2 linked regions of the Actinoplanes teichomyceticus ATCC 31121 genome follow. The protein of the gene in region 1 interacts with the protein of each later gene in a pairwise test. Links are inferred from orthologs where the notes say so. Each region holds a gene or a part of one and is shown in the gene's direction. Other genes may lie near its edges.

Region 1 (10,963 bases):
CGCGAACAAGGCGCTGCTGGCCGAGGACGGCGGCGCCCTGCACGACGCGGCGGCCGAGGGCGGGGCGGACCTGTACTACGAGGCCGCGGTGGCCGGCGCGATCCCGCTGCTGCGCCCGCTGCGCGAGTCGCTGCACGGCGACCGGGTCACCGCGGTGACCGGCATCGTGAACGGCACCACCAACTTCATCCTGTCCTCGATGGCGGCCACCGGCGCCGGCTTCAACGAGGCTCTGGAGGAGGCCACCGAGCTGGGGTACGCCGAGGCCGACCCGACCGCCGACGTGGAGGGGTTCGACGCCGCGGCGAAGGCCGCCATCCTCGCCTCGCTGGCGTTCCACACCCGGGTCACCGCCGCGGACGTGTTCCGCGAGGGGATGACCGGGGTGACCGCCGGGGACATGGCCAGCGCCCGGGAGATGGGCTGCACGATCAAGCTGCTGTGCATCGCGCAGCGCGGCTCCGGCCCGGACGGCTCGGAGACCGTCTCGGTCCGCGTCCACCCGGCGATGATCCCGCTGACCCACCCGCTGGCCGGCGTCGGCGACGCGTTCAACGCGGTGTTCGTCGAGGCCGAGGCGGCCGGCCCGCTGATGTTCTACGGCCGGGGCGCCGGCGGCCGCCCGACCGCCAGCGCGGTGCTCGGCGACATCGTCGCGGCGGCCCGCAACAAGCTCACCGGGACCCGGGCGCCGAGCGAGAGCAACTACGCCCAGCTGCGGGTCCGCCCGATCGGTGAGTCGATGACCCGGTACCACATCAGTCTGGACGTGGCCGAGCGCCCGGGCGTGCTGGCCACCGTGGCCGGCGTCTTCGCCCAGCACGAGGTCTCCATCGCCACGGTGCGGCAGTCCGGCCGGGCGGACGACGCCAAGCTGGTCATCGTCACCCACAGCGCCCCGGACGCCGCGCTGGCGGCCACCGTCGAGTCGCTGGCCCGGCTGGACATCGTCCGCTCGATCGCCAGCGTGCTGCGGGTCGAGGGGGGAGCCGGGTAGTGCTGGACCACGTCGGATTCCAATGCGCCGACCTGGGCGCCAGCGCCGCCTTCTACGACGCGGTGCTGGCCCCGCTGGGTGTCCGCCGGGTGATGGATTTCCAGGTCGCCATGGGGTACGGCGCCGACCGCCCGGACTTCTGGATCGGTGAGCTGAACGAGGGCGACGGCTTCCGCGAGTCGCACATCGCGTTCGCGGCGTCCGACCGGGCCGCGGTCGACGCGTTCTTCCGGGCCGCGGTGGACGCCGGGGCCGAGGTGCTGCACGAGCCCCGCCTGCACCCGGAGTATCACGAGCACTATTACGGCGCGTTCGTGCGCGATCCGGACGGCAACAACGTCGAGGCCGTCTGCCATCGTCCTGGATAATGGGCATCCAGTCCCAAAAATCGGATGCCTGGGGCACGCTGTGCGCGGTTGCCCGGCTTGAGTGAGGAGTGACGGCCATGTGGCGGGGTTTGATCGAGGCGTACCGGGACCGGCTTCCGGTGACCGAGGCCACCCCGGTGGTCACGTTGCACGAGGGCAACACGCCGCTGGTGCCGGCCCCGGTGCTGTCCCAGCGGGTCGGGGCGGACGTCTACCTCAAGGTGGAGGGCGCCAACCCGACCGGCTCGTTCAAGGACCGGGGCATGACCATGGCCGTCTCCAAGGCGGTCGAGGAGGGCGCGAAGGCGATCATCTGCGCGTCCACCGGCAACACCTCGGCGTCCGCCGCGGCCTACGCCGCCCGGGCCGGGATCACCTGCGCGGTGCTCGTGCCGCAGGGCAAGATCGCGCTGGGCAAGCTGGCCCAGGCCCTGGTGCACGGGGCCCGGCTGCTGCAGGTGGACGGTAACTTCGACGACTGCCTCTCGCTGGCCTCGAAGCTGTCCCAGGACTACCCGGTCGCCCTGGTGAACTCGGTGAACATCTTCCGCCTGCACGGGCAGAAGACCGCCTCGTTCGAGATCGTCGAGGCCCTCGGCGACGCCCCGGACATCCACTGCCTGCCGGTCGGCAACGCCGGCAACATCTCCGCGTACTGGATGGGGTACCAGGAGGATCACGCGGCCGGCAACAGCACCCGGCTGCCGAAGATGTACGGCTTCCAGGCCGCCGGCGCCGCCCCGATCGTCGACGGCAAGGTGGTCGAGCAGCCGTCCACCATCGCCACCGCGATCCGGATCGGCAACCCGGCGAGCTGGACCAAGGCGCTGGACGCGCGGGACTCCTCGGGCGGGCTGATCTCGGCGGTCACCGACCGGGACATCCTGAACGCGTACCGCCTGCTGGCCCGGGAGGTCGGCGTCTTCGTCGAGCTGGGCAGCGCGGCCAGCGTGGCCGGTCTGCTGCAGCAGGCGGCGGCCGGCCGGATCCCGGCCGGCTCGACGGTGGTCTGCACGGTCACCGGGCACGGCCTGAAGGACCCGGAGTGGGCCATCTCCACCGCGCCGTCGCCGACCGTGGTCGCCAACGACGCCCTGATCGCGGCGAAGGCGCTAGACCTGGCCTGACGCCTCGTCCACGATCGTGGCGGCCTCGCGCAGCAGGATGGCCGTCGCCTGAGACACCACCGTGAGCTCCTCGGCTGAGAGTCGGCTGAGGAGCTCACGCTGTTTCGCCACGCCCGCGGTGATGATGCCCTCGATGAGCTCCGTGCCCGCTTTCGTGAGGCCGATCCGGCGGACCCGCCGGTCGTGCAGATCCTCCGTGCGCGTGACGAGCTCCTGCACCACCAACCGGTCGATCATGCCGCTCAGCGTGGCGGCGCCGACGCCCACCATCCGGGCCAGCTCGCCGCCGGCCAGGGTCCCGTGACGGGCCAGCAGCAGCAGGATCTTCAGCTGCGACATCGTCAGGTGCGAGGAGAAGAGCGGATCCGACCGGTCGTCGGCGAACAGGTGCTGCAACCGGATCTGTGCGCCCATGATCTCTGCGATGAGCTGTTCCTTCTCGCTCAGCGCCTGCTCCTTCGTGCCGTACTGATGGCCGTGCCCGATCCATCTGATGACGGACGCTACCAGCGGGGCCCCATCGAAAACCATTTGTTCGCGTAAGGCAAACTATCAGTGTCGGACGAAATTATCTCGGGGGAGCGCCCATGTCAGCTCTGACACGGCTCAGCCTTGCCAACCGAGGTCTGGTCGCCTTGATCGCCATCGTGATCAGCGGCTTCGGCCTCTTTGCGATCCCGTCGTTGAAACAGCAGTTGTTCCCATCGATCGAGCTGCCCGCCGCGTTCGTCAGCGCGGTGCTGCCCGGCGCCTCGCCGGAGACGGTCGAGGAGCAGGTCACCAAGCCGATCGAGGACGCCGTCAAGGGCGTCGACGGCATCGACACGGTCACCTCGACCTCGCGCGAGAACGTGGCGAGCGTGGTGGTCATGTTCGAGTACGGCACCGACATCGAGGCCGCGGTCAACCAGGTCACCACCTCGGTCAACCGGATCCAGTCGCAGCTGCCGGACGACGTCGACCCGCAGGTCTTCGCCGGCGGCACCGACGACATCCCGGCGATCGTGCTGGCCGCCTCCGGCGGGACGGACGAGAGCGACCTGCTCAACAAGCTGAACCAGACCGTGGTCCCGGAGCTGAACGGCATCACCGGAGTCCGCGACACCCAGGTCACCGGCGCCCGCGACCGGCAGGTCGTGATCACGCCGGACCTGGCCAAGCTCGGCGCGGCCGGGATCAGCCCCGCCTCGCTGACCACCCTGCTGCAGGCCAACGGCGTCGCCATCCCGGCCGGCGCGGTCACCGACGGGACCAGGGCGCTGACCGTGCAGGTGGGCACCCCGATCACCACGGTCGAGCAGCTGCGCGACGTCTACCTGACCGGCTCGCGCGGGCCGGTGCGCCTCGGTGACGTCGCCAAGGTGGAGAGCCGGCTGCCGGCCGCGGAGGCGTACACCCGCACCGACGGCGTGGACAGCCTCGGCATCATGGTCACCGCCCGGCCGGACGGCAACCCGGTCGAGATCTCGCACCAGGTCCGCGACATGCTCGCCGACCTGGAGAAGGACTCCGGCGCCCAGCTCACCGTGATCACCGACCAGGCGCCGTACGTGGAGCGCTCGATCAAGAGCCTGACCACCGAGGGCCTGCTCGGCCTGGCCATGGCCGTCGTGGTCATCCTGGTCTTCCTGCTCAGCGTCCGCTCGACGCTGGTCACCGCGGTCTCCATCCCGCTGTCCGTGCTGATCGCGCTGATCGCCCTCTGGATCGGCGACTACACGCTGAACCTGCTCACCCTGGGCGCGCTGACGATCGCGGTGGGCCGGGTGGTGGACGACTCGATCGTGGTGCTGGAGAACATCAAACGGCACCTGGAGTACGGCGAGGAGAAGGTGCACGCGATCCTCGCCGCGGTCCGCGAGGTGTCCGGCGCGGTCACCGCCTCCACGCTCACCACGGTCGCCGTCTTCGCCCCGATCGCGCTGGTCGGCGGCCTGGTCGGGCAGATCTTCTCGTCGTTTGCGATCACCGTGACGGTGGCCCTGCTGGCGTCGCTGTTCGTGGCGCTGACCGTGGTGCCGGTGCTGGCGTACTGGTTCCTCAAGCCGCCGGCCGCCGACGCCGACACCGTGGCGATCCGCAAGGCCGCCGAGGAGAAGGAGCTGCGCAGCCCGCTGCAGCGCGGATACCTGCCGGTCATCCGGTTCGCCACCACCCGCCGCTGGACCACCGTGCTGATCGGCATCGTGGTGCTGATCGGCACGTTCGCCCTCTCCACCCGCCTGGAGACGAACTTCCTGGACGAGTCCGGCCAGGACAGCATCACCGTCACCCAGGAGCTGCCGGTCGGCACCAGCCTGGCGGCCACCGACGCCGCGGCCAAGAAGGTCGAGGCGATCATCGCCGGTCGCGACGACGTGACGACCTACCAGGTGACCGTCGGCGGCAACGCGTCGAACCCGTTCGCCGGGGGCGGCGGCGCCGGCACCGCGACCTTCAACGTGGCGCTGGACGGCGACGCCGACGCCGAGCGGGTGTCCGACCAGCTGCGCGACGAGTTCGGCAAGCTGACCGACGCCGGTGAGATCAAGATCGGTCAGGAGAGCTCCGGACTCGGTGGCAGCCAGCTCTCCGTCGAGGTGACCGCGGCCGACCCCGAGGTGCTGACCGCCGCGACCGATCAGGTCCGGGCCGCGATGGCCGGGATCGGCGGGGTCGCCGACGTGGACACCACGCTGGCCGCCAACGTGCCGCGACTGGACGTGGTGGTGAACCGCAAGGCCGCCGCCGCGGCCGGGCTCACCGAGGCGCAGATCGGGCAGACCGTGGCCGGCCTGTTCCGTTCCGCGCCGGCCGGGCAGATCACCGTCGACGGGGCCGGGCAGGACGTGGTCATCTCGTTCGGCGCCGCGCCGGCCGACCCGGCCGCGCTGCGCAACGTGCCGCTGACCACCGCCCGGGGCCCCGTGCCGCTGAGCCGGGTCGCCGAGGTCAAGCAGGTCAGCGGCCCGGAGCAGGTGACCCGGGTGGACGGCAACCGCACCGCCACGGTCACCGGCACGGTGACCGGGTCCAACCTCACCAAGGTGAACCAGGACCTGACGAAGAAGCTGGACGCGCTGGCGTTGCCGGCCGGCGCCTCGTACTCGATCGGCGGCGTCAGCGCCGACCAGCAGGAGGCGTTCCAGCAGCTCGGCCTGGCCGTGCTGGCGGCCATCGCGATCGTCTTCGTCATCATGGTGGCGACGTTCCGCAGCATCGTGCAGCCGATCATCCTGCTGGTGTCCATCCCGTTCGCGGCGACCGGCGCGATCGGCCTGCTGCTGGCCACCTCCACCCCGCTCGGCGTGCCGGCCCTGATCGGTGTGCTGATGCTGGTCGGCATCGTGGTCACCAACGCGATCGTGCTGATGGACCTGATCAACCACTACCGGGCGGCCGGCATGGGCGTGCAGGAGGCGGTGATCGAGGGCGGCCGGCACCGGCTGCGGCCGATCCTGATGACCGCCATCGCGACCATCTTCGCGCTCATCCCGATGGCGCTGGGCCTGACCGGCGAGGGGGGCTTCATCTCCCAGCCGTTGGCCATCGTGGTGATCGGCGGTCTGGTCAGCTCCACGCTGCTGACCCTGGTGCTGGTGCCCGCGCTCTACACCATGGTCGAGAACCGGAAGGAGAGGCGGCGCGCCAAGCGCGAGGCCAAGCGGATCCGCAAGGGCGGCGCTCCGGCCGCCCGGCAGCCGGCCGACGCCGAATCGGGCGCCACGCCCGACGGCGCGCAGCCGGCCGCCAGCGGCGCGCTGCGCGGCTACACCGACCAGTTCGAGGTGTTCAAGATGCCGAACCGGCCGGCTGAGCCGGAGAAGTAGGCGCCGACCCGCGAGCAACACCGAACCCGATGCCCGGCCCTCCCGGCCGGGCATCGGCGTTTCTCCCGGTACGGCTACATTCCGGTACGTGCCACCAACGCTCTCGGTCCTTACCCGTAATCGTGACTTCCGCCGCCTGTTCGCCGCTGAGCTCGTGGTCTTCGGGGCGGACTGGTTCGTCATGGTGCCGTTGCTGGTGCTGCTGCCCGAGCTCACCGGGCACGGCTTCTGGGGTGGCCTGGTGCTGGCCGTGGACACCGGGATCAACGCGCTGCTGCTGCCGTACACCGGAACCGTCGCCGACCGCCTGGACCGGCGGCGGATCCTGATCGCGGCGAACCTGGCGTCACTGGTCGCGGTGCTGCTGCTGTTCGCGGTCCGCTCGGCGGCCACCGCGCCGCTGGCCCTGGTGGCGATCGGGGCGATGGCCGTGGCGAAGGCGTTCTACCAGCCGGCCAGCACGGCCGCGCTGCCGAACGTGGTGGACCCGGCCGACCTGCCCGCCGCGAACGCGATCGCCGGCTCGGCGTGGGGCACCATGACCGTCCTCGGGGCGTCGCTCGGCGGGGTGGTGAGCAGCGTGTTCGGGCCGTACGTCAGTTTCTCGGTGACCGCCGCCTGCCTCGCGCTGGCCAGCCTGCTCACCGCCCTGGTGCGCCGCCCGTTGCAGGCCGGCCGGGCCGCCGGTGCTGAGCGGGCGCGACCCGGGCACGCCCTGCTGGAGGCGCTGCGCCACATCGCCGCCCGGCCCCGGCTCCGGGCGCTGGTCACGGTCAAGTCGGCGGTCGGGCTGGGCAACGGGGTGCTGACCGTGTTCCCGCTGATCGCGGCCACGCACGGGGTCGGCGAGCTGGGCGCGGGCCTGCTGTTCGCGGTGCGCGGGGCGGGCGCCCTGGTCGGCCCGTTCGTCATGCGGCCGGTGCTGGCCCGCCCGTCCTGGCTGTTCACCGGCCTGGCCCTGTCGATGAGCCTGTACGGCCTCGGCTACCTGGGCGTCGCCTTCACCCCGTGGTTCCCGCTGGTGCTGCTGCTGGTCTTCGTCGCGCACTTCGCCGGCGGCAGCAACTGGGTGCTCTCCAACTTCGCCCTGCAGGCCGAGGTGCCGGACCGGCTGCGCGGGCGGGTCTTCGCCACCGACATGATGCTGGCCACGCTGGCCATCGCGATCAGCCAGCTCGGCGCCAGCGCGGTCGTCGACCACGTGGACCAGCGCACCGTGCTGGCCGTCTGCGGCCTGATCACGGTGGTCTACGCGGTCGGCTGGCGGCTGGCCACCCGGCGGCTGGCCGGCGCCGCGCCACAGCGGGGATGAGATTCCCGGGGCGCGGCGGTCACCCTGAGATGATCAAGCCCTAGCATGTGGCGATGGGCCTGACCTTCGTCACCGATCCGGTATCCGTCAGCACCCCGGCGACCAGCGCGAACCTGGGCCCGGGCTTCGACGCGCTGGGCCTCGCGCTGACCCTGTACGACGACCTGACCGCCCGGGTGACCGCCACCGGCTGCACCGTCGAGATCAGCGGCCAGGGCGCCGGTGAGCTGCCCACCGACGCCGAGCACCTGGTGGTGCGGGCCATGCTGGCCACCTTCGACGAGCTCGGTGAGCGCCCGCCCGGCCTGGCCGTGCGCTGCGTCAACCGGATCCCGCAGGCGCGCGGCCTGGGCAGCTCCTCGGCCGCCATCGTCGGCGGCGTGCAGCTGGCGCGCGGCCTGGTCGAGGGCGGCCGGGAGCTGATCGACGACGCGGCCGCGCTGCGCATCGCGGCGGATATCGAGGGGCATCCGGACAACGTCGCACCGTGCCTGCTCGGCGGGTTCACCGTGGCGTGGACCGAGGGCTCCGGCGCGCGGGCGGTACGGCTGGCGCCGGCCGAGGGGGTGCGCCCGACGGTTTTCATCCCGGCCGAGCGCGGGTATACGGCGACCGCGCGCGCCGCGCTGCCGTCCGAGGTCCCGCACGCCGACGCCGCGTTCAACGCCGGCCGGGCCGCGCTGCTCAGCCATGCGCTGACCAGCGATCCGGCCCTGCTGTTCGCGGCCACCGAGGACCGGCTGCACCAGGGTTACCGGGCCGCCGGGATGCCGGGCACGGCGTCGCTGGTGGCGGCCCTGCGGTCGGTGGGCGTGGCCGCCGTGGTGAGCGGCGCGGGGCCGACCGTGTTGGCATTGACCGAGGTCCCGGGCGATTTCCACCCGGGCGCGCACTGGCACAGCGAAGTGCTGGGCGTGGACGGCGCCGGTGCGGTTGTGAAAGGGGGTATGGTGGAACACGCCGAGCGGGGTCCTGTTGCCGCAGGTCGCAAGAGTTGATTACGCTCTAGACCTAGCACAGCCGCGAAGCAAGCGATCTCTGCGGTTCGGCGCACCCCCGAGATTTCTGGGCCACTCCTGGTCCGTCTCAATTCTCATCAAGGCATACGCCGGGCAGCAGTCCATAGGTCGCTGCACTCGCCGAGACCTACCCGTCAAGGTATGACGGGCAGGGAAACCGTCGAGCTGCCGTGCTGCACGAATCTCCCGCGCCGCTGCTGCGAAGCGGGTTCCGAGGCCACCCGGCCCAGGCTGCAGTTCCGGGCGGACTCGGGTTTTTCCGACGGAAGGAATCCATTGAGCGACACCACCGACGTGACGTCGGGTGTTTCTGACGTCGCTGACGGCGCCGGCACCACCGCGACCGCCACGAAGCGCCGCCGCGGCGGCACCGGGCTGTCCGCGATGCTGCTGCCCGAGTTGCAGAGCCTCGCCGCCTCCCTCGGCATCTCCGGCACCGCCCGGATGCGCAAGGGTGAGCTGATCACCGCGATCACCGAGCGGCAGAGCGGCGGCGCGGCCGCCACCGAGCCGGCCCCGCGGCCGCGGGCCGCGGCTGTCGCCCCGGCGCAGCCGGCCCCGGCGCAGGCCGCTCCGGCTCCGGCCGAGACGCCGCAAACCGCAGCCGCCCCGGCCGAGACCACCCCGGCCGCGCAGCCGGCCGCCGAGGCCGCTCCGGCCGCGGAGCGCCCATCCCGGCGCAGCCGCGAGCGGGCCACCCGCGAGTCGGCTCCCCGTGAGCCGGCCGCCCGCGAGGCCGCGCCGGTCGAGGCCGCGCCCGCCGCCGGGACCGAGACCGCGCCCGCCGACAGCACCGAGCGTGCCGAGCGGGGCGACCGTCCCGAGCGGGGCGAGCGCACCCGCGACCGGCAGCGCAACCGTGACGGCGAGCGTGCCGAGCGCGGTGAGCGTGCCGAGCGCGGTGAGCGTGCCGAGCGCGGTGAGCGTGCCGAGCGCGGTGAGCGTGCCGAGCGCGGTGAGCGTGCCGAGCGCGGTGAGCGTGCCGAGCGCGGTGAGCGTGCCGAGCGCGGTGAGCGTGCCGAGCGCGGTGAGCGTGCCGAGCGCGGTGAGCGTGCCGAGCGCGGCGACCGGGACCGCGGCGACCGGGGCCCCCGGGCCGACCAGGGACACGACGACGAGGACAACGACGGCGAGGGCGGCCGCCGGAGCCGGCGCAGCCGCTTCCGGGACCGCCGCCGCGGCCGGGACCGCGACGGCGACCAGCGTGAGGACAGCCGCCGCGAGGGCCGGGAGCCGCACGTCGCCGAGGACGAGGTGCTCGTCCCGGTGGCCGGCATCCTCGACGTGCTGGACAACTACGCGTTCGTCCGGACCACCGGGTACCTCTCCGGCCCGAACGACGTCTACGTCTCGATGTCGCAGGTCAAGAAGTACGGCCTGCGCCGCGGTGACGCGGTCACCGGCGCGGTGCGCTCCGCCCCGCGTGACGGCGAGCAGCGCCGGGACAAGTACAACCCGCTGGTCCGCCTGGACACCATCAACGGGATGGAGCCCGACGAGGCGCGCCGGCGGCCCGAGTTCTACAAGCTCACCCCGCTCTACCCGCAGGAGCGCCTGCGGCTGGAGACCGAGCCGCACATCCTCACCACCCGGGTCATCGACCTGGTCATGCCGATCGGCAAGGGCCAGCGCGCGCTGATCGTCTCCCCGCCGAAGGCCGGTAAGACGATGGTGCTGCAGGCCCTGGCGAACGCCATCACCCGGAACAACCCGGAGTGCCACCTGATGGTGGTGCTGGTGGACGAGCGGCCGGAAGAGGTCACCGACATGCAGCGGTCGGTGAAGGGCGAGGTCATCGCGGCCACGTTCGACCGTCCGCCGCAGGACCACACCACGGTCGCCGAGCTCGCCATCGAGCGGGCCAAGCGGCTGGTCGAGCTGGGCCACGACGTGGTCGTGCTGCTCGACTCGGTGACCCGGCTCGGCCGGTCGTACAACCTGGCGGCGCCGGCCTCCGGCCGGATCATGTCGGGTGGTATCGATTCGACCGCGCTCTACCCGCCCAAGCGGTTCCTCGGCGCGGCGCGCAACATCGAGAACGGTGGCTCGCTCACCATCCTCGCGACCGCGCTGGTCGAGACCGGGTCGATGATGGACACGGTGATCTTCGAGGAGTTCAAGGGCACGGGTAACGCCGAGCTCAAGCTGGACCGGAAGATCGCCGACAAGCGCACCTTCCCGGCCGTGGACGTCTCCGCCTCCGGTACCCGTAAGGAAGAGATCCTGATGGGCAAGGAGGAGCTGGCGATCATCCACAAGCTCCGCAAGGTGCTCAGCTCGCTGGAGTCCGGCGCGGCTCTGGACCTCCTGCTGGACCGGCTCAAGCAGACC
Region 2 (16,356 bases), 4.7 Mb from region 1 along the record:
GCTGCTCGCGCCGCACTGGAGCCTGCGCCAGCTGATCGACATCGACGACGCGCAGGCCCGCGACGACCTGGCCCGCACGTCGGCGACGGTCCTGTCGTACGTCGCTCAGGCCGCCCGCGGCTCGGGCCCGGCCGCGGTCCCGCAACGCCTGGTCGACGCCGGTCGCAGCGCCACCGAGCGTTTCATGATCCGCTGGCGGGGCGAGCCGGACCCGCGGCACGTGGCCGCGCTCGACCGCTACTGGGTGTGCGCCGCCGAGCACGGCATGAACGCCTCGACGTTCACCGCGCGGGTCGTCGCCAGCACCGGCGCGGACGTGCCGGCCTGCCTGTCGGCGGCGATCGCGGCGCTCTCCGGGCCGCTGCACGGGGGCGCGCCGGCCCGGGTGCTCGGCATGATCGAGGCGGTGGAGCGGTCCGGGGACGCGCGGGCGTACGTCCGCGGCGTCCTGGATGGCGGCCACCGGCTGATGGGTTTCGGCCATGCGGTCTACCGCGCCGAGGACCCGCGCGCCCGGATCCTGCGGGAGGCGGCGTTCGAACTGGGCGCGCCGCGCTTCGAGGTGGCCCGGGAGCTGGAACTGGCCGCGCTCGCCGAGCTGCGCGAACGCAAGCCGGACCGGGTGCTGGAAACCAACGTCGAGTTCTGGGCCGCGGTGGTGCTGGACTTCGCCGGGGTGCCCGCGGAGCTGTTCACGGCGCTGTTCACCTGCGCCCGGACGGCCGGCTGGAGCGCGCACGTGCTGGAACAGAAGCGCCTCGGCAAGATCATCCGGCCGTCCGCGGACTACGTCGGCCCGGGCGCCCGGGAGGCGGCCGAGGTGCGCGGCTGGGCCGACGCGGTACGGCGCACCTCGTGAGCCAGGTGGACTTCGGGCGTACCGCGCGGGACTACGCCCGGCACCGGGCCGGTTTCCCGCCGGCGCTGCTCGACCGGCTCGCCGCGTACGGCGTCGGCGCCGCCGGGCAGACCGTTCTGGACCTGGGCACCGGAACCGGCAGCCTGGCCCGGCTGTTCGCCCTGCGCGGCGCCACGGTGACCGGAATCGATCTCGCTGAGCCGCTGCTGGACGAGGCCCGGCGCCTGGACCGCGCGGCCGGCGTCGACGTCACCTACGCGGTCGCCGCCGCCGAGCGCACCGGCCTGCCCGGCGCCGCGTTCGACGTGGTCGCCGCCGGCCAGTGCTGGCATTGGTTCCGCGCCGACGAGGCCGCCGCCGAGGCCCGCCGGCTGCTGCGCCGCGGCGGCCGGATCGTGCTGGCGCACTTCGACTGGCTGCCGCTGCCCGGCACCGTGGTCGCGGCCACCGAGCGGCTGATCCTGGCGCACAACCCGGCGTGGCCGCTGGCCGGCGGCACCGGCCTGCACCCCCGCTGGTTGACCGACCTGCGCCGGGCCGGTTTCACCGGGATCGAGACGTTCTCGTTCGACGTGGACGTGCCGTACACCCGCGCCGGCTGGGTCGGCCGCATCCGGGCGAGCGCCGGCGTGGCGGCCAGCCTCCCACCGGCCGCGGTCGAGCGTTTCTCCACCGAGCTGACCGCCCTGATCGCCGACGAGGACCTGTCCGTGCCGCACCGGGTGTGGGCGGTCGTCGCCAAGCGGTAGATCATGAATCGTCCGGTCAGCGGGATCGTCACGCCGCACGCCGAAGTAGTAGGACGTCGCGGACTTCTGCGCGAGGTCGGGAAGGCTGGCATCTATTTAGGATCGTGACCGCTGTGTAGACGTTGACGGAATTCCGGGAGATCGCCCTTGGGCACGGCATGCCGCGGGATGCCATCGACTACTGGGTAAGCCTCGCGCGTCCGTGTCTCTCCCTGGACGGCGACGGCGACGGCCCGGTCATGGGGTATTTCGGTGGCCGGCCGGCGCTGCCGGCGGCCGTAGCCTGGCCCGCGGGCCACGCACACCTCGCCTTGTTCTCCGTGTGCTCCCGGGAGGACCTCGCCGCGCGCAGGTTCGAGACCGTGGAGCTGGTGTCCGACTTCCTCGGGTGACCACGCGGCCGCCCCGTCGTTGCCGTACCGGTCCGGCGGCCAGCCTACCCGGTACCCCGACCTGGCGAAGCACGTAAGGCCGGCCGGTGCGTCTCGACACGATCCTCACCCTGCCGGGCAAGCACGGGCGCGGATGTCGCTGGGCAGGGGCCGACGCCGGGGCGGTCGGGGAGCAGGGATGCCCGGGCCGCGGGCAGGCACGGGCGCGGGCTGCCCCGCGAGGGGCGGGGTGGGCGGCGCCGGCAGGGGGACCGGGCCGCGCCGGCAGGGGCGGGACGGGGCGGGGCGGGCGGTGGCGCGGGGGCTGCCCGCCGTACCGGGGAAGGCCGGTGTCAAGCGGCGAGCGCGGCGTACCGGCCGCCGTGCGACAGCAGGGACTCGTGGGTGCCGGACTCCAGGACCCGGCCGTGGTCGATCACCACGATCTGGTCCGCGTCCCGGACCGTGGACAGCCGGTGCGCGATGGTGACCGTGGTGCGGCCACGGGCCAACTCGTCGAAAGCCTGCTGCACGGCCCGCTCGGTCTCGGTGTCCAGTGCGCTGGTCGCCTCGTCCAGCACCAGGATGCGGGGGTTGCGCAGCAGGGTGCGGGCGATCGCGATGCGCTGCTTCTCGCCGCCGGAGAAGCGGTGCCCGCGGGAGCCGACCACGGTGTCGTACCCGTCCGGCAGGGCGGCGATCAGCGGGTGGATCTGGGCGGCGGTGGCGGCCGCGACGATCTCCTCGTCGGTCGCGTCGGGTTTCGCGTAGCGCAGGTTCTCCCGGATCGTGGTGTGCAGCAGGTACGTCTCCTGGCTGACCACCCCGACCATCTCCGACAGGTCGGCGAGGGACAGGTCGCGCAGGTCGACGCCGTCGATCGTCACGCGGCCCGCGGTGGGGTCGTGGAGGCGGGCGATCAGGGCGGCGATCGTGCTCTTGCCGGAACCGGTCTCACCGACCAGGGCGAGCGAGGTGCCGGCGGGCACGTCCAGGGTGACGCCGGCGAGCGCGGCGGGTGAGCGGTCGTCGTACGCGAAGGTCACGTCCTCGAAACGCAGGTGGCCGCGCACCCGCGCCAGGCGTACCGGATGGGCCGGCTCCTCGATCTCGACCGGCAGGTCGAGGTATTCGAAGATCCGCGCGAACAGCGCGAGCGAGCTGGTCAGCGTGACGCTCACATCGAGCAGGCTCATCAGCGGCCGGAACAGGTTGCCCTGCAGCGCGGTGAACGCCACCAGGGTGCCGATGCTCATCGCGCCGGCGGCGAACGGCAGTCCGGCGGCGAGGTAGATGGTCGCCGGGATGACCGCGAAGACGACGCTCATGGCCGCCATCCGCCAGCGTCCGGCGAGCTCGGAGCGCAGTTCCAGGTCGATCAGCCGGTTCGACGAGCGGGTGAACCGCTCGACCTGCGCGGCGCCGGCGCCCATCGTCTTGCTGAGCTGGATGCCGTTGATCGACAGCCCCTCCTCGATGATCACGTTGAGCTCGGCGAGCTCCCGCTGGCGCTGCGCGGTGATCTTCTGGCGCATCCGGGCGACCCGGCGGGTCAGGTAGATCGCCGGGGGCAGCACGAGCAGCGAGATCAGGGTGAGCTGCCAGGTCAGCGCGATCATCGCGACGAGGGTGGCGACCACGGTGGTGAGGTTGGCCGCGATGCTGGTCGCGGTCGAGGTGACCACGGTCTGCATGCCGCCGATGTCGTTGGTGATCCGGGACTGCACCTCGCCGGTGCGGGTGCGGGTGAAGAAGCCCACCGACTGCCGCTGCAGGTGGCGGAAGACGTCGACGCGCAGCCGGTGCATGACCCGCTGGCCGACGGTGGTGGAGATCCACGTCTGCACCACGCCGAGCGCCGAGGTGACCGCGGCGACCACCACCATGCCCAGCACCAGCTGGACGAGCAGGCGCAGGTCGCGCTGCGGCAGGGCGACGTCGATGACCTCGCGGAGCAGGAACGGCGACGCCATGCCGAGCGCGGATGACGCCACGATGATGGCCACGACCGAGGCGAGTTGCCGCCGGTGGCCGATGAAGAGCGCGCCGATGCGGCGCAGCGAGACGGCTCGGGCCTGCGCCCGCTCCGCGGGGGTCACGGTCCGTGCCGCGCCCCGGCCGGGATGTTCGGCCAAATTCACGACCTTTCCTCGTACGAAGGAGGCCACCGCGCCGTGGTATGCGTCCCGCCGCGGGGCCCCCGGACAAGCTGAGGTTACCTCAACATGAGGGAGCAACGGTAATCGCTGCTACCTTGTTCCGGTGGAGGAAGAGTCGCTGCCGGAGGCGTTCTGGGCGGTCAGCCGGCGGATCCGGGAGCACGCCAGGCGGGAGATGGAGCCCTGGGGCATCGCTCCCTCGCAGTTCCGCGCCCTCAACATGCTGCTGACCCACGGCGAGATGCGCCTGAGCACCCTCGCCGAGCACCTGCGCATCGCCCCGCGCTCGGCCACCGAGGTGGTCGACGACCTGCAGCGGCGCGGTCTGGTCGAGCGCCGCCCGGACCCGGCCGACCGCCGCGCCACCCTGGTCGCGCTCACCGGGCCGGGCCGGGCCACCGGCGAGGGCGTCCGGGCCGCCCGGGCCGCCGCGGGCGAGCGCCTCTTCGCCGTCCTGGACGACGCCGACCGCGCCGAGCTGGCCCGCATCCTGCGCCGCCTGGCCTCCTGATGCGGCCCGGCGCGCGCCTGGCCGCATCCGCGCCGCTCACCCCCGCGACGCCGATCGCAGGAGCACCGCGACGGTCAGAAACCCCGCAACGCCGGTCGCAGGAGCACCGCGCCGCAGGCCGCGACCGAACCCAGGCACAGCAGCGTGAGGTAGAGCACGGCCGGCACCGCGACCAGCGACGTCGCGTTGAGCACGCCGAGTGCGAGCAGGGTGATCAGGCACCAGGTCAGGGCGACCCGGGCGGTGTGCCCGAGCGCGTCCCGGGCCAGGATCGCCCGCTCGTCGGTGCGACCGTCCGCGCCGACCCGCATCGACTGGGCGAACTCGTCGGCCGCCTGGGCCAGCGACGCCGCATCCACCACGGACGCCATGGCGATCTCGAACAGGGCCAGCGTGCGGTGCGCGCCGGGGTGCCCGGGCGCCAGGGTCAGCGCCCGGCCGATCGCCTCCCGCGCGCTCAGCGGGCGGCCCGCGGCGAACAGCGCCCGGCCGAGCGTGACGTGCAGGTCCGCGTCGTAACCGGCGAGCTCGATCGCGATGGTCAACCCGGTCAGGGCGTCGCCGACCCGGCCGGCCGCCAGTTGCGCCTGCGCGAGCCGGTCGTGCAGCCGTGGATTGCCCGGGTCCTGGCGGCAGGCGGCGGCCGCGGCGTCGATCGCCTCACGGTGCCGCCCGAGCTCGGTGGCGGTCCGGCTGAGCCAGTAGAGCGTCTCCGGGCCGGACGGGTCGAGCCGCCAGGCGGCCCGGGCCGAGCGCAGCGCCCCGGTCGGATCGCCCATCTCCAGCCGCGCCCGGGCCAGCCGGTGCCAGGCCTCCACGTTCTCCGGTTGCCGGCCGACGATCGGCGCGAGCAGGTGGGCGGCGTTCTCCGCACGGCCACGGGCGAGCAGGTCGTCGGCCTGGGACAGCAAGGGCTCGGTTCGCACGCCGGTGTTGATCGGCGACGCGCCGGCCGATCTGGGGCAACCGCGCGTTGCGGCCCGGTTGCGTCAGTCGCGGCCCCGTAGCTCGTTGCGGTAGCCGACCAGGGCGTCCACCATCCCCTGCACGAACCGCTCGACCACCTGCAGCTCCGCCACGTCGAACCGCTCCATGACCGCGTCCGTGCGCGGCGCCAGCGGGGTGAAGAAGGCACTGGCCAGCAGCATCCCGGCCTCGCCGTAGCGCAGGTGCACCACCCGCCGGTCGGCGCTCTCCCGGATGCGGCGCAGGTGCCCGCCGCGTTCCAGCCGATCGATCAGCGCGGTGGTGGCGCCGGAGGACAGCCCGATCGCCTCGCCCAGCCGGCCCGGGGTCAACGGCGCACCGGCCCGCTCGGCGTGCATCACCGCCAGCAGCGCGTGCAGGTCCGTGCCGTGCATGTGGTGGCGGCCGGCGAAGGCGTGCCCGATGTGGTTGGCCTCGCTGGAGTAGGCGTTCAGCAGGTCGACGAGCCGGGAGCGCAGGCGCTGCCGCTCCACCGCTTCGCCGGCGGAGGCTTCGGTTTCCTTCACCCCGCCAGTGTTGCAGATCGCCCACCGGCGGTGGAGAATCTCGATGATCGAGATTCTTAGCCTTGGAGGATTCATGAGACGGGCATGGGCGTCCCTGCTGCTGGCCCTGGTGCTCGGCGGCCTGGTGATCGGCCTGGCGGGATCGACCAGGGTCACCAACGACCCGAACGCCTCGCTGCCGTCGTCGGCCGAGTCCACCCGCGTGGCCCAGCTGCAGAAACAGCTGCCGTCCGGCCGCACCAGCGCCGCCCTGATCGTGGTCGCCAAGGGGGGTCAGCCGCTGACCGACGCCGACCTGGCCCCGGCCGGGCGGCTCGGCACGCCGATCGTCAGCCCGGACCGCCGCGCCGCGATCGTGTCGGTGCCGCTGCCGGCCGGCGTGTCGTCCGACGAGACCATCGCCGCGGTCGCCGACCTGCGGACCCGGGCCGGGGCCGGGCTGCCGGCCGGAGTCACCGCGGAGGTGACCGGTGCCGCCGGGTTCACCGCCGACCTGGCCGACAGCTTCACCGGGGCGAACACCCGGCTGCTGATCGTCACCGTGGCGGTGGTCGCGGTGCTGCTGCTGGTCACCTACCGCAGCCCGCTGCTCTGGCTGGTCCCGCTGGCCGTCGTGGGACTCGCCGACCGGGTGACCACCAGCCTCGTCGCGCTGCTCTCGCGGCACACCGACCTGCCGGTGAGCGGTTCCACCACCGGCATCGTGACCGTGCTGGTGTTCGGCGCCGGCACCGACTACGCGCTGCTGCTGATCTCGCGCTACCGCGAGGAGCTGCACCGGCACGAGGACCGGTTCACCGCGATGCGGCAGGCGCTGCGCGGCGCCGGCCCGGCCATCGCGGCCAGCGCCGGCACGGTCGTCCTGAGCCTGCTCACCCTGCTGCTGGCCAGCCTGCGCAGCAACGTCTCGCTGGGCGTCACGGCCGCCGCCGGCATCGCGATCGCCGCGGTGTTCGCGCTGCTGGTGCTGCCGGCCGCGCTCGTGGTCTGCGGCCGCGGGCTGTTCTGGCCGTTCGTGCCCCGGCCCGGGCAGGGCGGCGTCGAGGCGGAGCGGGGGTTGTGGGCCCGGATCGGGCGCGCGGTGGCCGCCAGGCCGGTCGCGGTGACCCTGGCGTCGGTGATCGTGCTGGGCCTGCTCTGCGCCGGCGGCCTCGGCACCCGGCTCGGACTGTCGCAGAGCGAGCAGTTCCGGGTGCGCTCCGAGTCGGTCGCCGGGCTGGAGACCCTGTCGAGGTATTTCCCGGCCGGCGCGGCCAGCCCGACGATCGTGCTGACCAGCCCGGAGCAGGCGCCGTCGGCGCTCGCCACGGTCTCCGGCACGCCAGGCGTGGCCCAGGCCCGGATCGCCGAGCGGACCGCCACCCGGGCGAGCATCCAGGTGATCCTGGACGCCGCGCCGGACACCCCGGCCGCCTTCGACACGATCCGCGCGCTGCGCGCCGAGCTGGCCGGGCGGGCGCTCGTCGGCGGCAGCGTGGCGACCAGTCTGGACACCCGGGACGCCACCCGGCGCGACCTGCGGGTGATCGTCCCGGTGATCCTGCTGGTGGTGCTGCTCGTGCTGGTGGTCCTGCTGCGCGCGCTGGTCGCCCCGGCGCTGCTGATCGCCACGGTGATCCTCAGCTTCCTGGCCGCGCTGGGCGCCGGGTCGCTGCTGTTCGACCACGCGCTGGACAACCAGGTGCCGCTGTTCTCGTTCCTGTTCCTGGTGGCGCTCGGGGTGGACTACAACATCTTCCTGGTCACCCGGGCCCGCGAGGAGGCCGGCCGGCGCGGCACGCGGGACGGCATGGTGCACGCGGTCGCGGTCACCGGCGCGGTGATCACGAGCGCCGGCATCCTGCTGGCGGCGGTGTTCGCGGTGCTCGGCGTGCTGCCGGTGATCACGCTGACCCAGATCGGCGTGATCGTGATGATCGGGGTGCTGCTGGACACCCTGCTCGTGCGTACGGTGCTGGTCCCGGCCCTGGCCACCCTCCTCGGCGACCGGTTCTGGTGGCCCGGCCGGCCGCGGCCGAGCGCCGAGCTCCCGCGGCCCGCCGGCCGCGGCCGAGCGGCGCGCCGGACACGCGCCGGGCGATGACGGCGGAGCGCGCCGGGCGCCCCGCGGGCGGGACCGAGCGACACGTCCGCCGGCCGCGGCCGAGCGGCGCGCCGGGCGGTCGTGGCGGCCCGGCGCGCGCGCCGGTTCAGGAGCCCGCGGCCGGCACCGGGACGCCGGCGAACGGGATGGCCGCCGCGGCGGTGCCCTCCTCCCCCGCCGGGTGCCGCCACAGGCCGCGGCGGCGCAGCTCGGGCAGCACCCCCTCGCCGAACCAGTACGCCTCCTCCAGGTGCGGGTACCCGGACAGGATGAACTCCTCGATGCCGAGCGCGGCGTACTCCGCGATCCGGTCGGCGACCTCGGTGTGGCTACCGACCAGGGCGGTGCCGGCGCCGCCGCGGACCAGCCCGATCCCGGCCCACAGGTTGGGCGAGACGACCAGGCCGTCGCGGCTGCCGCCGTGCAGGTCGAGCATCCGCCGCTGGCCCTCCGACTCGCTGCGCCGCAGCCCGGCCTGCACCGTGGCGATGTCCCGCTCGGAGACGTTGCGCAACAGCCGGGCCGCCTCCGCCCAGGCCGCCTCCGCGGTGTCCCGGGTGATCACGTGCAGCCGGATGCCGAAGCGCATGTCCGGTTTCAGGGTGCGGATCCAGGCCAGCTTCTCGGCCACCTGGGCGGGCGGCTCACCCCAGGTCAGGTAGACGTCGGCGTGCTCGGCGGCGACCGGGCCGGCGGCCTTCGACGAGCCGCCGAAGTAGATCGCCGGCGGCGTCCGCGGCACCCGGGCCAGGTGAGCGTTCTCCACCCGCAGGTGCGCGCCCTGGTACGTCACGGTCGCGCCGCGCAGCAGCGGGCGGACGATGCCGAGGAACTCCGCGGTGCGCGCGTAGCGGGCGTCCTTGTCCAGGAAGTCGCCGAACTGCCGCTGCTCGCTGGACTCGCCACCGGTGACCACGTTGAGCAGCAGCCGCCCGCCGGAGAGCCGCTGGAACGTCGAGGCCATCTGCGCCGCCAGGGTCGGCGCGATCAGCCCGGGCCGGAACGCGACCAGGAACTTCAGCCGCTCGGTGACCTCGGTGAGCATGGCGGTGGTCAGCCAGGCGTCCTCGCACCAGGCGCCGGTCGGGGTGAGCGCGCCGACGAAGCCGAGCTGCTCGGCGCCGCGCGCGATCTGGCCGAGGTAGCCGATGGTCAGCGGGCGCACCCCGCCGGCCGAGCCGACCGGCGTGCCGTGGCCGCCGCCCACGATGTCCCGGCTGTCGCCGTTGGTGGGGAGGAACCAGTGGAAGTCCATGGCCGGGAGCCTACCCACAAATCCCATCGGCTGAATAGGAGGGCTCGGCGAGATCGGCGCCGGGCCCGCCGGACACGAATCGGGCCGGGGCGCTCGCCCCGGCCCGATTCCCCGCACCCCGTCAAGACTTGAAGACGTCCTTGATCTTCTCGCCGGCCTGCTTGAGGTTGGCGCTGGTCTGGTCCGCCCGGCCCTCGGCCTCGAGACGTTCGTCGTCGGTCGCCCGGCCGACGCCCTCCTTGACCTTGCCGCCCATCTCCTCGGCCTTGTTGTCGACCTTGTCATCAAAAGCCATCGTGCGCCTCCGGGGGCTCGAGTCCGCGTTGCCTACGACCGTCGGAATACCCCGCCGCCGCGAACCCATGCCGGCCTCTCGTGCCGACTCGGGCCGGCCGGGACGGCGGGGTCACCGGCGGCGCCGGGCCACTGCGTTATGGTGGGCGCCGACCCCGGGGAGCGTGGATGCCGTCTAGGAAGGCCAGCAGCGCGGCGAGGGCGGGCAAGCCCACCTCCAGCGACGTCGCCGCGGCGGCGGGGGTCTCCCGGTCGGCCGTGTCATTCGCGTTCAACAACCCGCAGCGGATCTCGTCGGCGACCCGGGAGCGGATCCTGGCGGCCGCCGAGGAGCTCGGCTACACGCCGAACACGCTGGGGCGGATGCTGCAGGCCGGTACCACCAACTCGATCGGGGTGCTGCTGCCGCAGCGGCTGGCGCAGATCCTGGAGAACCCGTACTACTCGCGGTTCCTGATGGGCGCCGGGCAGGTGTGCGACCAGGAGGGGTACACGCTGCTGCTGACCCCGCCGCTGCAGGACTCGGTGCTCAAGGCGATCCCGTACGCGGCGGTGGACGGGTTCGTCGTCTGCGGTCTGGAGATCGACCGCGGCGAGGTGGCCGAGCTGGACCGGCGCGGGATCCCGTTCGTGCTGATCGACTCCGACCGGCACGAGGGCGCGCCCAGCGTCGAGGTCGACGACCGCGGCGGGGCCCGGGAGGTGGCCCGCTACCTGCTGGAGCTGGGGCACCGGCGGCTCGCGGTGCTCTCCATCGACCCGGGGCCGGGGGTGCCGGCGCGCGGCTACCGGGGGCCGCTGGCCCGGCGGCTGGCCGGGATCGGCGACGCGCTCGCCGAGGCCGGATTGACCATGTCGGACGTACGGCTGGCCGAGGTGCCGGTGACGCGTACCGACGGATACCGGGCCACCCGGGAGCTGATGAGCGCCGCGGCACGGCCGACCGCGATCCTGGCGCTGTCCGACGTGCTCGCCTTCGGGGCCGTGGACGCGTTGCAGGAGCTCGGCGTGGACGTGCCGGGCGAGGTGTCGGTGACCGGTTTCGACGATCTGGCCGAGTCGGCCTGGTTCCGGCCGCGGCTGACCACCGTGCGGCAGCCGATCGTGGCCAAGGGGCGGATCGCCGCCGATTTCCTGATCTCCGCGATCCGGGGCGAGGACCAGCACCCGCATCAGCTGCTCGGCACGTCGCTGATCGTCCGGGAGTCGGCCGCAAAACCGGCATAAGCACCGTCTGCAAGAACTTGCAGAAAGAAAGCACGCGCGACCTATGTAACACGTGTTAGTTGCCTGCTACCGTTCCTCGCCATGACTGATCAACTGGTCGCACCGCCCACCGTCGAGGCGCCGCCGGCATCCTGGTGGCGCAACGCGGTCATCTACCAGATCTACCCGCGCAGCTTCGCCGACTCCAACGGCGACGGCATCGGCGACCTGCCCGGCATCAGCAGCCGCCTGCCGTACCTCAAGGACCTGGGCGTGGACGCGGTCTGGCTGTCCCCGTTCTACGCGTCGCCACAGGCCGACGCGGGTTACGACGTCTCCGACTACCGGCGGGTCGACCCCATCTTCGGCACCGTCGCCGACGCCGCCGAACTGATCACCGGCGCGCACGCGCTCGGTCTGCGGGTGATCGTCGACCTGGTCCCCAATCACTCCTCCGACCAGCACGAATGGTTCCAGCGGGCGCTCGCCGAGGGTCCCGGCTCGCTGTTTCGTGAGCGCTACCACTTCCGCCCCGGGCGCGGTGTGCACGGCGAGCTGCCGCCCAACGACTGGCCGTCGATCTTCGGCGGCCCGGCCTGGACGCGGGTCCCGGACGGCGAGTGGTACCTGCACCTGTTCGCCCCGGAGCAGCCCGACTTCAACTGGGACCATCCGGCGGTCCGCGACGAGTTCAAGACCATCCTGCGGTTCTGGCTCGACCTGGGCGTCGACGGCTTCCGGATCGACGTGGCGCACGGCCTGATCAAGGAGCCGGGCCTGCCGGACGTCGGCGGCGGGGCCGAGTGGCATCTGCTGGGCGTCGGGGAGAGCCCGTGCTTCGACCGCGACGGCGTGCACGAGATCTACCGGTCGTGGCGGCGGATCCTCGACGAGTACCCGGGCGAGCGGATCGCGGTCGCCGAGGCGTGGGCGCCCACGCTGTCCCGGGTGGCGCACTACGTCCGCGACGACGAGCTGCACCAGGCGTTCAACTTCAGCTACCTGGGCACCGCGTGGAACGTGCACGAGCAGCGCCAGATCATCGATGAGTCGCTCGCCGCGATGAGCGCGGTCGGGGCGCCGACCACCTGGACGCTGTCCAACCACGACGTGGTCCGGCACACCACCCGGCTGATGCAGACCGCCGAGGGCGAGGTGGCCGGGCGCAAGGCGGTCGCGGTCGACCCGGTCGCCGGCCTGCGGCGGGCCCGTGCGGCCAGCGCGCTGATGCTGGCGCTGCCCGGCTCGGCGTACCTTTACCAGGGGGAGGAGCTCGGTCTGCCGGAGGTGCTCGACCTGCCGCCGGAGGTGCGCCAGGACCCGGCGTTCCACCGGGCCGCCGGCCAGGACGGGTACCGCGACGGCTGCCGGGTGCCGATCCCGTGGAGCGGTGAGCGGGCCCCGTACGGCTTCGGCCCGGAGGGCGGCGCCAGCTGGCTGCCGCAGCCGGAGTCGTGGGCCCGGCTGAGCGTGGCCGCGCAGGCCGGCGTGCCGGACTCGACGCTGGAGCTGTACCGCGCGGCGCTGGCGCAGCGCCGCGCCAACCCGGCGCTGCGGCCGACCGACAACCTGCGCTGGGTGCCCGCGCCGGCCGGGGTGCTGGCGTTCGAGCGCGCGGTCGAGGGGGCGCCGGTGTTCCGCTGCACGGTCAACATGAGCGACCGGCCGGTGAGCCTCGACCGGCCCGGCGAGCTGCTGCTGGCCAGCGGCCCGCTGGAGGGCGGCCCGGACGAGGTGGTGCTGCCGCCGGACACCACGGCCTGGTGGTCCATCCCCGGCTGATCGGCCCCGGCCACCCGCGGACGGTGCGGGTGGGCGGGAGGTGCGGGCGTGACACGTGTCCACGGGTCACGCCCGCACCTCTGTCTTTCCCTCAGATCACCGGTCCCGCGGCCGATCAGGCACGTCACCTGAACCGCGACGCGGGGAATCGACGGTGGAGCATGCGGCGAGTGGACGGACCGGCCCGGACGGCCGGGCGGATCGTGCTCCTGGCGGTGGTCTGGGCGGCGCTGACCGTGCTGCTGGGGATCGGCGGCGCCCTCGGTGACGCGCCGGCCTGGCTGCTCTGGCCGACCGGCGTCGCGTCGGCCGCCACCGCGGCGTACGCCTGCCTGGTCGCCGCCCGGGCCGGCCACGGCGCCGCGCGTGCCTTCTGGCACCGGCTGGCGGTCGCCGCCGGCGTGCTCACCGCCGGAACCCTCGACCACAGCCTGCACACCGCCATCGCCGGGCACCGGACCTCGATGGGCGCGTTCGCCGCCACCTGCTACCTGGGCGCGGTGGTCGGCACCGTGTACGCCATGCTGTGCCTGCCGCGCCAGCCGCGCACCTGGCGGACCAGCCTGGCCAACTTCCTGGACGTGGCCGTGGTCGGGGTGGCCGCCTCGCTGGTCACCTCACACTTCCTGCTCACCATGCCGATGCCCGCGGCGTCCGGCACACTCGCCACCGAGCTGCTGCTGATCGTGCTGATCACCGCGTGCGCCGCCACCGTCGCGGTGGTCCGGGTCGGGGTGACCGGCTCCGGCCCGGTGCACGGCCCGGCGCTGTGGTACCTCGCCCCGATCGGCCTGCTGGCCCCGGCCACCTGGGTCGTCTACCCGTGGACCACGCCGTGGCCGCATCTGAGCGTCACCGCGATGGCGATGGCGCCGCTGGGCGTGCTGTTCGCTCTGGCCACGCGTGCCCAGATCCGTGTGCAGGAGCGCCCGGCCCGGCCGGTGGGCGTACGGCGCAGCCGGCGCTGGCGGGGCATCAGCGTGGTGCCCTACGCGGCGATCCTGGTCATCGCCGTCCTGCTGGTCGGCGTCACGCTGCGGCTCGGCTACCTGCCACCCCGGCTGGTCGGCGGCTCGGTCGTGCTGATCACCCTGGTGGTGATCCGGCAGCTGGCCGCGCTCTCGGACAACACGGTGCTGCTGGACCGGCTGGAGGAGCAGGCCAACCACGACGACCTGACCGGATGCCCGAACCGGCGGCTGTTCGCCGCCAGCCTGCAGCGGCGCACCGACCCGGCCACCGTCGCGGTCTGCGACCTGGACGGCTTCGGCACCCTCAACGACCGGCTCGGTGACGAACGGGGCGACGCGCTGCTGCGGGCCGCCGCCGCCCGGATCGCCGAGACCTTCGGGCCGGACGCGCTCGTCGCCCGGCTGCTCGGCGACGAGTTCGGCGTGCTGGTGCCCGGGGAGCAGGAGCAGCTGGGCGAGCGGCTGGTCCGGGCGTTCCGGCTGCCGCTGCGGGTGGACGGGCACGACCTGCTGGTCACCGTGACCGCCGGGGTGGCCGCCGGCCGTGACGAGGCGGTGCCCGATCTGCTGCGCCGCGCCGAGCTGGCGCTCAAGGCCGCCAAGCGGGCCGGGGCCAACCGGCACCAGGAGCACACCAGGGAACTGGACAGCACCGCGCAGCACGACGCCGACCTGGCCGCCGCGCTGCGCCGAGGCCTGGAGATGGGCGAGTTCCGGCTGGTCTACCAGCCGATCGTGGAGCTTCCCGGCGGCCGGCTCACCGGGGTGGAGGCGCTGGTGCGCTGGCACCCGCAGGGCGGGCCGCCGGTGTCGCCGGCCGAGTTCATCCCGGTCGCCGAGCAGACCGGGCTGATCCTCGACCTCGGCCTCTGGGTGATCGAGACGGCCTGCGCGGACGCGGCGCGGTGGCAGCTGCGGCACGGCGCCGCCGCGCCCCGGGTCAACATCAACGTGTCGGCCCGGCAGCTGCTCGACCCGGACCTGCCGGACCAGGTGGCCTCGACGATGGCCCGCTACCGGCTGGACCCCGACAAGATCACTCTGGAGATCACCGAGACCGCGGTCTTCGGCGGCGGCGCGGCGCTGAGCACCGTGCGGGAGCTGCGCGAGCTCGGCGTCGGCGTGGCCCTGGACGACTTCGGCACCGGGCAGTCCTCGCTGACCCTGCTGCGCACCTGCCCGGTCACCACGCTCAAGGTGGACAAGTCGTTCATCGACGAGCTGAACGGCACCGCCGAGCAGGAGGCGATCGCCACCTCGCTGAGCACCATCGCGGCGACGCTCGGGCTGCGCGCGGTCGCCGAGGGCGTGGAGACCCAGGAGCAGGCCATCCGGCTGGAGGCCCTCGGCTACCGGTACGCGCAGGGTTACTACTTCGCCAAGCCCGGCCCGGCCGCGCTGATCGACGCGGCGCTGGACCGTACCCCGGCTCAGCAGTAGGTGCTCTCCTTGCCGATCACCCGGTACGGGCAGTCGGCGATCTCGGCGAGACGCAGCGCGGCCTCCCGGTTGCGGGCGGTCTGCGTGGCGATCACGCTGCCCGGCGGGTAGAAGCCGCCACCGGACGTGCCGGTCGGGTACATCTCGAAGGTGTACGCGAAGATCTTGTACGTGCCCCACATCCAGTCCAACAGGTCACCGTCGGTGATGTAGAGGTCGCTGGACTGCTCGGCGGTGTAGTTGTTGGTGGCGGCCATCTGCCGGCCCAGCGTCGACAGCGCGTTGTAGTCGTCGGTGGTCATCCCGGTCGCGGTGTTCGCGGTGGTGTAGCCGAACGGCCAGAGCACCAGCTCGCCGTACGAGTGGAAATCCATCGTCGCGGTGATCTGCTGCTCGCCGCCGACCACCCGGCTGGCCACGAAGTCCCGGATCACCCGGGTCTCCGGGGCGGAGAACGCCGACGGCCCGCGGTAGGTCGCCGAGGACGGCGTGGTGGACGAGCCGCCGCAGCAGCCCCAGCGGTAGGAGTAGTTGCGGTTGAGGTCGGTGCCGATCGCGGTGGAGCCGGAGTTCGGCTGCCGGTTCTTGCGCCACGAGCGGTAGCTGCCGGTGGCGACGTCGTACTCGGAGCCGTCCGGGTTGACCGACGGGACGATCCAGATCTCCCGGCTGTCCACCACGGCCCGGACCCGGCTGTCGGTGGCGTAGTCGTCGGTGAACTCGTGCATCAGGTACAACGCCTGCTCGACGGTGATGTGCTCGCGGGCGTGGTGGTTGGCCTCGTAGAGCACCTCGGGCTCGGCCTCGTCGGCGCTCACGTTGTCGGAGATCTTCACGGCCACGATGTCGCGGCCCTCGTAGGTGCGGCCGAGCACGCGCTTGCTGGCGATCGACGGGTAGCGGGCGACGATCGCGTTCACGTCGGCGATCATCTCGGCGTAGTTGTGGTAGGCGGAGTCGGCGGGCGGGAAGTCGAGCACCCGGTTCACCGGCTCGACGGTGAACCCGGCCCGCCGCAGCCGGCGCACCTCGGCGGCGGTGGCGGTGATCTGCACGACGGCGTGCTCCATGCCGTCGATCGCCGCCCCGCTGCGGGCGATGGCGTTGCGCTGGGCGGGTGTGCGTACGTCGTGGACCTCGTACGCGCTCGCCTCGACCTCCTCCGGCACGGCCGCGGCCGGCT

The links.
Region 2: the proteins of ACTEI_RS32160 (region 1) and ACTEI_RS11970 interact in binary tests that used the Bacillus subtilis proteins (3 or more experiments, as listed by UniProt). The link is inferred for Actinoplanes teichomyceticus ATCC 31121 from one-to-one orthologs.

What each region holds. Positions count from the first base shown.
Region 1 is NZ_CP023865.1:7,331,822-7,342,784, reverse strand. The notes cover bases 2,753-6,501. They hold ACTEI_RS32160 (efflux RND transporter permease subunit), read left to right. Parts: upstream 2,753-3,079; coding sequence 3,080-6,301; downstream 6,302-6,501. Other genes in these bases: ACTEI_RS32155 (MFS transporter), read left to right, coding at 6,390-6,501; ACTEI_RS32165 (MarR family winged helix-turn-helix transcriptional regulator), read right to left, coding at 2,753-3,023. Outside these bases: ACTEI_RS32180 (homoserine dehydrogenase), read left to right, coding at 1-997; ACTEI_RS32175 (VOC family protein), read left to right, coding at 997-1,365; thrC (threonine synthase), read left to right, coding at 1,443-2,492; more of ACTEI_RS32165, read right to left, coding at 2,478-2,752; more of ACTEI_RS32155, read left to right, coding at 6,502-7,613; thrB (homoserine kinase), read left to right, coding at 7,667-8,611; transcription termination factor Rho, read left to right, coding at 8,909-10,963. UniProt on the Bacillus subtilis protein: Required for self-resistance to surfactin, an antimicrobial lipopeptide surfactant produced by B.subtilis. Also required for swarming motility.
Region 2 is NZ_CP023865.1:2,656,607-2,672,962, reverse strand. The notes cover bases 5,785-8,720. They hold ACTEI_RS11970 (MMPL family transporter), read left to right. Parts: upstream 5,785-6,215; coding sequence 6,216-8,225; downstream 8,226-8,720. Other genes in these bases: ACTEI_RS11965 (LLM class flavin-dependent oxidoreductase), read right to left, coding at 8,332-8,720; ACTEI_RS11975 (MarR family winged helix-turn-helix transcriptional regulator), read right to left, coding at 5,785-6,142. In the rest of the region: ACTEI_RS12005 (citrate synthase 2), read left to right, coding at 1-859; ACTEI_RS12000 (class I SAM-dependent methyltransferase), read left to right, coding at 856-1,608; ACTEI_RS11995 (hypothetical protein), read left to right, coding at 1,731-2,000; ACTEI_RS11990 (ABC transporter ATP-binding protein), read right to left, coding at 2,333-4,078; ACTEI_RS11985 (MarR family winged helix-turn-helix transcriptional regulator), read left to right, coding at 4,242-4,649; ACTEI_RS11980 (tetratricopeptide repeat protein), read right to left, coding at 4,724-5,575; more of ACTEI_RS11975, read right to left, coding at 5,639-5,784; more of ACTEI_RS11965, read right to left, coding at 8,721-9,480; ACTEI_RS11960 (CsbD family protein), read right to left, coding at 9,602-9,775; ACTEI_RS11955 (LacI family DNA-binding transcriptional regulator), read left to right, coding at 9,943-11,001; ACTEI_RS11950 (glycoside hydrolase family 13 protein), read left to right, coding at 11,083-12,762; ACTEI_RS11945 (putative bifunctional diguanylate cyclase/phosphodiesterase), read left to right, coding at 12,924-15,173.